Regions from separate parts of the Streptomyces sp. AK010 genome, predicted to be linked through region 3. Evidence: riboswitches for the same ligand, from Rfam matches in the RefSeq annotation. Region 3 holds a riboswitch; each other region holds the start of a gene.
The links. Region 3 has a riboswitch for cobalamin ahead of HDC93_RS16705 (energy-coupling factor ABC transporter permease). Riboswitches for the same ligand answer to the same signal wherever they lie in the genome.
Positions count from the first base shown of each region.

Region 1: it holds a riboswitch for cobalamin, as region 3 does, so the genes downstream of both, HDC93_RS24225 (prenyltransferase/squalene oxidase repeat-containing protein) here and HDC93_RS16705 (energy-coupling factor ABC transporter permease) in region 3, are expected to answer to the same signal.
Region 2: it holds a riboswitch for cobalamin, as region 3 does, so the genes downstream of both, HDC93_RS24925 (ribonucleoside-diphosphate reductase subunit alpha) here and HDC93_RS16705 (energy-coupling factor ABC transporter permease) in region 3, are expected to answer to the same signal.
Region 4: it holds a riboswitch for cobalamin, as region 3 does, so the genes downstream of both, HDC93_RS11375 (cobalamin biosynthesis protein) here and HDC93_RS16705 (energy-coupling factor ABC transporter permease) in region 3, are expected to answer to the same signal.

Region 1 covers NZ_JACHCX010000013.1:113,057-115,247, reverse strand. Annotated here, with positions in the region: gene HDC93_RS24225 (prenyltransferase/squalene oxidase repeat-containing protein) at 1-1,114, opposite strand, end outside; cobalamin riboswitch at 1,227-1,364, opposite strand; gene HDC93_RS24220 (SAM-dependent methyltransferase) at 1,534-2,191, shown strand, end outside.
Region 2 covers NZ_JACHCX010000014.1:20,165-22,355, forward strand. Annotated here, with positions in the region: gene HDC93_RS24925 (ribonucleoside-diphosphate reductase subunit alpha) at 1-922, opposite strand, end outside; cobalamin riboswitch at 1,045-1,179, opposite strand; gene HDC93_RS38720 (hypothetical protein) at 1,724-1,900, shown strand; gene mctP (monocarboxylate uptake permease MctP) at 1,983-2,191, opposite strand, start outside.
Region 3 covers NZ_JACHCX010000007.1:314,587-316,777, reverse strand. Annotated here, with positions in the region: gene cbiQ (cobalt ECF transporter T component CbiQ) at 1-283, opposite strand, end outside; gene HDC93_RS16710 (energy-coupling factor ABC transporter substrate-binding protein) at 290-658, opposite strand; gene HDC93_RS16705 (energy-coupling factor ABC transporter permease) at 655-1,356, opposite strand; cobalamin riboswitch at 1,386-1,571, opposite strand; gene HDC93_RS16700 (serine/threonine-protein kinase) at 1,700-2,191, opposite strand, start outside.
Region 4 covers NZ_JACHCX010000005.1:56,222-58,412, forward strand. Annotated here, with positions in the region: gene HDC93_RS11365 (inorganic phosphate transporter) at 1-471, shown strand, start outside; gene HDC93_RS11370 (hypothetical protein) at 505-726, shown strand; cobalamin riboswitch at 844-1,002, shown strand; gene HDC93_RS11375 (cobalamin biosynthesis protein) at 1,102-2,097, shown strand; gene HDC93_RS11380 (cobyric acid synthase) at 2,113-2,191, shown strand, end outside.

The DNA of each region.
Region 1 (2,191 bases), on a different contig from region 3:
CCGAGCCGGAGTCCTCCTTCTTCTCGTCCGCGGCCTTGGTCTTCTCCGCGGCCTGCGGGGCCGGGCCCGTGGCGCCCAGCTGCTTCACGAGGTCCGCGCCGCCGAAGTCGCGCGGGTTCGTGCCCGTCGCGTGGGCGGCGAAGATCAGCTGGGCGTAGGCGGCCGGACCGCTCTGCGCGGCCCAGGCCGCGGAGTTCTTCTCCAGCCACCGCACGGACTTCTCCGCCTGCGCGGTGGCGCCCTGCGCGGCGAGCGCGACGACCGCGTCGGCGGTGTTGCCGTAGTCGGGCTGGGGCTCGGCACCGGCCGGCGCGGACATCAGGTGCCCGTCGTCCTTGGCCAGGGCGGCGGTGAGGTAGCCCGCGCCGTTCGCCGCCGCCTGCTCCGGCGTCCCGGCCTTCTCGCAGGTCGCGTCGGACTTCTCGCCGGGCTCGACGACCATGCCCTTGCCCAGGGCCCCGAGCACACCGGCCGCCGTGGCGTCCGCGTTGGCGGCGAGCTCGCCCTTCTTGTCCGGCTGGAACGCGAAGGCGCCGTCGTCGTCCCCGCCGCAGGGCAGGGCGAGCTTCAGCAGCGCGTCGTAGGGTGACTTGCCGCCCTTGACGACCTGGTCGGGCTTCTCGCCCGCGGCGGCGAGCGCGCCGATGACGACCGACGTCGAGTTGGTGTCGCTGGCACCGCCGGGCGAATAGCCCCAGCCGCCGTCCTCGTTCTGCACGGACTTCAGCCAGCCGACGGCCTTGCCGGTGACGTCGTCGTGCCCGCCGAGCGCGGTGAGGGCCTGCACGGCGGCGGACGTGGCGTTGGTGTCCAGCATGGTCTTGGCGTCGCACGCGGCGGTGGGGTCGGGGCGGTACGCGGCGAAGGAGCCGTTCTCGCACTGCTGCCGCGCCAGCCACTGCACGGACTTCGCCGCCGGCTTCACACCCACGGTGTCCTGCGCGAGCAGCGCGAGCGACTGGCGCCAGACACCGTCGTACTTCGGGTCCGTGCCGCCGTACAGGGCGGACGGGAACGCCTGGGAGGGCGACGGGGACGGGTCGGCGGCGGCCGGGGTGGCGGCGCCGACCACGGCGACGGCGGCCAGGACCGCGGCGCTGCGGCGGACGTTCATGATCGGCGGGTGCCTCTCCCTGTGGGGGAGCCGGGCAGCACGGGGCACCCCCCGGCGGCTCGGCTCCGTATACCTCGACGGTGCCGTGCACCGGCGGACCGCCGGGCACGTGAGCCGGTCACGAAACCGTACGGGGCGATCCGGCTCACCACCTCGGGCGGCGGTTCACGGTTGCGGGTCAGCGCCGGAATTGCACCGGCTTCCCCCCGTACGGTGTGATGACGACCCGCTCACTGTACCCGCACGTGGGAAACGGGCCGAGGGGACCGGGGCCCCACGGTACGGGGCCGCCGGTCAGGTGAGAGGGGGGACCGAGGCGGATCTGAGGAACTCCCTGGTGCCGCACAGGAGTTGATCCTCTTCGGGGCGCCGACCGGCTAACGTGGGGCTTCCTACGACCACACACCGCAGGAGCGTCCATGACGGAGCAGGAGCCGTTCCCCAAGATCGACACCTCGGTGCCGCACTCGGCCCGGATCTGGAACTACTGGCTGGGCGGGAAGGACAACTACGAGGTCGACCGGGTGGCCGGTGACGCGTTCCGTGAGGTCTTCCCCGGGATCGAGACCGGTGCCCGCGCCGCCCGCTACTTCCTCGCCCGCGCCGTGCGCCACCTCGCCGCCGAGGAGGGCGTCCGCCAGTTCCTGGACATCGGCACCGGCCTGCCCAACGTGGACAACACCCACCAGATCGCCCAGCGGGTGGCCCCGGAGAGCCGGATCGTCTACGCCGACAACGACCCGCTGGTGCTGGCCCACGCCCGTGCCCTGCTCACCAGCACGCCGGAAGGCGTCACCAACTACGTCGACGCCGACCTGCGCGACCCCGGCGCCATCGTCCGGGAGGCCGGGAAGACCCTCGACTTCGACCAGCCCGTCGCCCTCATGCTGATGGGCATCCTGGGCCACATCGAGGACCACGACGAGGCCCGCTCGATCGTGCGCCGGCTGGTGGACGCCCTGCCCCCCGGCAGCTACCTCGTGCAGTACGACTCCACCGACACCAGCGAGGAGTACGTCCGGGCCATCCAGCAGTACAACGACGGCGGCTCGATCCCGTACATCCTGCGCAGCCCCG
Region 2 (2,191 bases), on a different contig from region 3:
GCCAGGTCTCCAGGTAGACCGCCGCCGCGCCCTTGCGCCGGCCGCCCTGGTTCACCGCGGCGACCGAGGCGTCGAGGGTCTTCAGGAACGGGACGATGCCGTTGGAGTGCCCGTTGGTGCCGCGGATCAGCGAACCGCGGGCGCGGATGCGGGAGTAGGCGACCCCGATGCCCCCGGCGTGCTTCGACAGCCTGGCCACCTGGTGGTACCGGTCGTAGATGGAGTCCAGCTCGTCCTTGGGGGAGTCGAGGAGGTAACAGGACGACATCTGCGGGTGCCGGGTGCCCGAGTTGAAGAGGGTGGGGGAGGAGGGGAGGTAGTCGAGGCGGCTCATGAGCCCGTACAGGGACGCCACCTCCTCCAGCGCGCGGGTGGTGTCGTCCTCGGCGAGGCCGCTCGCCACCCGCAGCATGAAGTGCTGGGGTGTCTCGACCACCTTGCGGGTGATCGGGTGCCGGAGCAGATAGCGGCTGTGCAGCGTGCGCAGGCCGAAGTAGCCGAAGCGGTCGTCGGCGCCGGTGTCGATCAGGGCGTCGAGCCGGGCCGCGTGCAGCCGTACGAACTCGGCGGTCCGGTCGGCGATGAGGCCCTCGCGGTGGCCGACCGCCACGGACTCGGTGAAGGACGTGACGCCCTGCGAGGCGGCCTCCTCGCGGATGCCGATGGTCAGCAGCCGGGCGGCCAGCCGGGAGTAGGCGGGGTCCTCGGAGATCAGACCGGCCGCGGCCTCCGTCGCAAGCCCCCGCAACTCCGCTTCGTCCGCGGCGGCGGACCGGCCGCGCAGCGCGGCGGCGGCGACCCGGCCGGGGTCGGCGTCGGGGAGGTCGGCGGTCAGCTCGGTCAGGGTCCGCAGCAGCGCGGTACCGGGAGCGTCGTGCTCCTCCTCGGCGGCTGAGACCGGTTCGGCTGGCGCGATGGTCACGTGGGGCTCTCCCTCGCTCGGCACGGGGCCTCGTCGAGGGCGGGGGGCAGCACACGAGCGCACGCGGCGTCGCGTCCACCGGCCCATTCCACGAGGCCCGGACGTCAGGGCACACCGGCCGGGTGGCCGGGTGCGCTGTCGGCAGGTCCTCGGACTGACTCCCGTGCGCCTATATGGGCATGGGTACACCGTTGCGGGACAGTTCCGGATTCCCACCGGATTCCCCTGCGGCGACAGCGAGCATGAGCATACATCTTGTGCCGGGCTCGGTCGGCACCCCCAGATGTTGTGTCGCGGTGGTGTCGGAGCGTCAGCTGATGGATGAGGAGAGTGATCCCTCGGGGCATGTCCCACCGGGTTGCGGGGCGCCTTGGAGTGCTTTCCATGGAAGTAGGTGCCGGCGCCCGTCAGATCCTCCGCAGCGGGAACCCTCTCGGAGGGAGCAAACGCCATGACGAGGGCCGTCCGTCGCACGCCGGGCAAGGAGCGGCCGCGCAACGCGCCGACGGTGACAGTGATCTGCGCCGGGCGGCAAAGTGGACCAGCCGCGGCTTCGTCGGCCACTGGCACAGTCTGACCATCCGTCTTGAGGCCCGAGGCACCACCCGCCCGAAGAAGGGACGGGCGCCCCGACGAGGTCGAGGAGCGCATGATCCGCGCGGAGCAGTCCGGCATGCCGCTTCCGCCGTGTCTCCGTACGAACCGCGAACCGCTGCGGCCCGGTACCGCGACCCCGCCCCAGCCCGGCACCACATGCCTGCCCGACTGCAGTTCCGACTCTGCCCGTACCCGTCACGGGGCGTGCCCCATGGAGAGATCCGGGAGCCGTTCTGCCGCCAGCAGCAGGCTCTGCTGCCCGGACGCCTGCGCCGCTGGTTCCCGAGGCTGCTGCGCCGGAAGACACCGCCCTGGGTGAGCATGCGCGTCCGCGAACTGGACCGCTTCTGGCATGCCATGGCCACACGCACGCGCGACTAGGGCACGGGGTAGGTGTGCCCCTGGGAGGATACGACGACGGGCCGCCGGGATCCCCCGACGGCCCGCCCCCGCTGTGCAGGACTCAGTGCGCGGATCCCGCGGTCGCAGGCGGAAGCTCCACCTGGACCCCCGGGTCGCCCGCGTCCGCCGTGTAGTCCTCCGGCTTGGTCTCGTCGACGCCGTCGGGGGCCTTCAGGGCCTTCAGGACGAAGGTCAGGACCACCGTCACCACCACGTTCAGGACGAACGCCGTGAGGCCGATGTAGCCGATCTCGCCGATGCCCGGAATCT
Region 3 (2,191 bases):
CGAGGGAGACGAACCCCCCCGGCCCGCCCACCTGGACGAGCAGCGTGACCGCGCCGGTCACGCAGAAGCCCAGCGGCACCCGGTAGGCCCGCCACAGCCGCCGGCCGGGCACCCCGGCAGGCCCCAGCAGCACCACCAGGGCGGTCAGGAGGACCAGGGCCGCGCCCGGCCAGGGCGGCAGCGAGATCGCGAGCACGGTGAGGCCGAGCCCGAGCACGGCCTTGTCCACGGGATGGCGGCGGCGCCAGCGACTGCTGTGCGCCGCCGCGTCGATCGGCAGCACCCGGGCTCAGTCCTGTTCTGCGGTGGACTTCCCGGCGGCGCCGGCGAGCGCGCTGTCGGCCTCCCGCTCCAGCGCCCGCTGCTCACCCTGCCTACGGCCCCGGCGCAGACCGAAGTAGTAGGCGAGGACACCGGCGCCGAGAGCCGCCTGGAGGGCGAACAGGGCCGACTCGATCTCACCGGACGGCGGCTCGTACAGCGGTGAGAACCACGGCTCGTAGTCCGGCTTCAGCTCGGTGATCGCCGTCTCGGCCTCGCCGTCGGACCCCGCGAACGGCTCCTTCTTGTGGTCGCCGAGCCCGAGCGCCAAGGGAAGCACCGCGAGCGCGGCCACGGCGAGCAGCAGCGCCAAGTTGATCTTCGTGTTCCTCTTCATCGGGTCACCGCCTCGGTCTCCGTCCGCGCCTGCTTCTTGGCGAGGAGCACGCCCAGCCGGGTCAGTTCGCCCTTGCTGGACTGCACCAGCAGCCGCATCACAAGCACGGTCAGCAGACCCTCGCTCACCGCGAGCGGAACCTGGGTGACGGCGAAGATGGAACCGAACTTGCCGAGCGCGCCCAGGAATCCGCTTGCTGGGTCGGGGAAGGCGAGCGCCAGCTGCACGCTGGTGACGCAGTAGGTGGACAGGTCGGCGACGAACGCGCCGGAGAACACCGCCACCATCAGCGGGGCGTTGGAGCGCCGCAGCAGCTTGTAGAGGGCGTATCCGGCCCAGGGGCCGACGATCGCCATGGAGAAGACGTTGGCCCCGAGCGTGGTCAGGCCGCCGTGCGCGAGCAACAGCGCCTGGAACAGCAGGGTGATGGTGCCCAGCACCGCCATGATGGGCGGCCGGAACAGGATGGCTCCGAGGCCCGTGCCGGTGGGGTGTGAGCAACTGCCGGTCACGGACGGCAGTTTCAGGGCGGACAGGACGAACGTGAAGGCGCCGGACGCACCCAGGAGCAGAGTGCTCTCGGGGTGCTCGCGCACTTCACGGGTGAGTGACCGGACCCCGTGGACGACGAACGGCGCCGACGCGACGCCCCAGGCGACCGCGTGCGCCGGAGGAAGGAAACCCTCGGCAATGTGCATGGCTCAGCAGACCCTCTCCAGCACCTCGTGGATGGTTGACGCGCCTTGGCCGGTCTCCTGGCTGACGGGTACCACCGCCCGGACTCCGCCTTCCCGGGTCACAAGGACCCAGTGGCTGCCCGTGAGGGCCGGAGCCGGACTTCCCGATTCACAGTGGCGAGGGCCGCACCGGCATCACACCGGATTTCCCGTTCACCAAGGCCTGGTGACAATAAGGCCGGGGTAAGGGCGATGACAAGCCACCCAAGGGGCGCGCAAGAGGGCGCCCGCTCGCACACCGGCGCATCCCCCGGCTGATCCACGTGCTCCGGTCAGGGGTCCGCCGTGCGGCGTCCGGGCCGCGTCAGTCGTCGCCTCCGTCGCCGTCGCCCTCCCCGTCCTTCCCGGCTCGGCGCGGCTTCTCCGGCTTCGGCTTCTCCGGCCCGCCGGGGCCCGCCTCTTGGGTCGCAGGGGCGGTGCCGGGCGCGGACGCGACAGGCGTCGGGGATGCGGTCGGCGCGGAGGGAGTGACATCGGCCACGCTGCCGGTGGCCGGCGCGTCGGCCACCGCCGGACCGGCCCCGGGACCGGCCTCGGAATCGGAGGACGAAGAGGACGCGGAGTCGGTGGACGGCGTGGCGGCGGGGCTGCTCGCGCTCGGGGACGCGTCCGGCTCCGTGCCCTCCGCGGTCGTGTCGGGCGAGAACCAGCGCATGCCGATGAGCATCGCGGCGAGGAAGAGCGCCGCGGCGGCTGCCGTCGCGGCCAGTCGCGACCGGTTGCCCGGGCCGCCCCGCCCGCGGGAGCGTCCCGAACGCCCCGCCTGGGCCGCCCGGGCCGCGCTGCGGTGCCCCGG
Region 4 (2,191 bases), on a different contig from region 3:
GCGGCCACGGTCATCCTCGCCTCCTCGCACCTCGGCTTCTCCCTCTCCACGACGCACTCCGTGTCCGGCTCGGTGATGGGCGCCGGGCTCGGCCGCAAGGGCGGCGTGGTCCGCTGGTCCACCGCGACGCGGATGTTCGTCGCGTGGGGTCTGACGCTGCCGGCGGCGGCCCTGGTGGGCGCTCTCGCCGAGTACGTCACCGGCTTCGGCAGCTGGGGCACCGCCGTGGTGGCGGTCTTCCTCATCGCCTCCAGCGCGGCGATCTGGAAGCTGTCGCGGCGCGAGGTGGTCGACCACACCAACGTCAACGACACCGACGACGCGGAGCCCGCGGGCGTGGTCACCACGGCGATGGCCGCGGTGACGCCGCCCCCCGCGACTGGTTCGGCCAAGGCGTCGGAGGACCCGATCCCCGCGTTCCCGTCGCAGGCCACCGCCGAGCGCACGCCGACCACGACCACCACGGTCTGACCCCGCCACCGGTTACAAGGAAGAGTCTCCGATATGAAGATCGACTGGGCGGCCCTCGGTTCCGTCTTCGGTATCAGCCTCGTGGTCACCGTGGCCCTCGTCGGCCTGTTCACCCTCGGCATCACCGGCCTGTCGCGCCGCGAACGTGCGGTGGCGGAGGGCGGATCCGCGGGGCTCGCGGTCACCGGCGCGTACGCCTGTTTCGCCGCGTGTGCGGCGGCCGTGGGATACGGGATCTATCTGATCGTGGCCTGAGGGCCTGACCGCACGTCGTGTCCACCGGGCGGCACGGAACTCCGGTTCCGTGCCGCCCGGTCGTCGTGTGTACGCAAGGGGGCGATGTGGGGTTCTCCACACTCTCCCCTCGCAGGTCAACGGCAAGTTGACGGCGGTTCCCGGCCGTGGTGGACTGCCGGGGCCAATACGGCGGCAGGAGAGGAAGCCGGTGAAAGTCCGGCGCGGTCCCGCCACTGTCACCGGGGTAGCGATCCCCGGGAGCCAGGAACTCTCACCGCCGGTCTAGTCGAACCAGGGCGTGGACACCCTGAGTGAGGACACATATCGCCATGCGCGGCTGCCGATCGAGGTTCAACACCCCACCCCTGCCCGCCCTCCTGGCCGGCTGAGCCCATGGGTGCCGGTCGCGTCTTCGCGTACGGCGCCGCCGCCGGCCTGATCGGTGACCTGCTGCTCGGTGATCCTCACCGGGGGCATCCGGTCGCCGCGTTCGGGCGGGCCGCGGGTGCCGTGGAACGGGTGTTGTGGCGGGACCACCGCGGGTGGGGCGCGCTGCACACCGCCGTGTGTGCCGGAGGGGCCGTCGCCCTCGGGTCCGTCGCCGCGCGTGCCGTGCGGCCGTCCGCCGTCGCCTCCATCACGCTGACCGCAGCCGCCACCTGGGCCGTCGTCGGGGGTACGTCGCTGGCCCGGGAGGCGCGGACCATCGGGCGTGCCCTGGAGGCCGGGGACGTCGAGGCCGCCCGGGCCCGGCTGCCGCATCTGTGCGGGCGGGACCCGCAGGCCCTCGACGCCGACGGCATGGCCCGGGCCGTGGTCGAGTCGGTCGCCGAGAACACCTCCGACGCCGTGGTGGGGGCGCTGGTGTGGGGGGCCGTCGGCGGGGTGCCGGGGCTGCTCGGGTTCCGGGCCGTCAACACCCTGGACGCCATGGTCGGGCACAAGTCGGCCCGGTACCGCCGGTACGGGTGGGCCTCCGCGCGGCTGGACGACCTCGCGGGATGGCCCGGAGCGCGACTGACCGCCGTGCTCGCCGTGCTGGCCGGGCCGGATCCGCGGGGGGCCGTGCGGGCGTGGCGGGCCGACGCGGTGCGGCATCCGAGTCCCAACGCCGGTCCCGTGGAGGCCTCGTTCGCGGGGGCGCTCGGGGTGCGGCTGGGCGGGACGCTCTCGTACGGCGGGCGGGTGGAGCACCGGCCCGTGCTGAACACGCGGGGGCGGGCCGTCGGCACGCACGACGTCGAGCGGGCCGTGCGGCTGTCGAAGCGCGTGACGTGGCTCGCGCTCGGGGTGTGCGCGGGCGCGCGGTTGCTGACGAGTGCGCGGTTGTCCAGGAGCGCGTCCGGTCGCTCGGGAGTGCGCCGTCGCTCAAGGGCGCGCGGTCGCTGAAGAGGGGGAAATGACATGAGCGGTGGGCTTCTCGTCGCCGGAACCACCTCCGACGCCGGCAAGAGCGTCGTGACCGCCGGGATCTGCCGGTGGC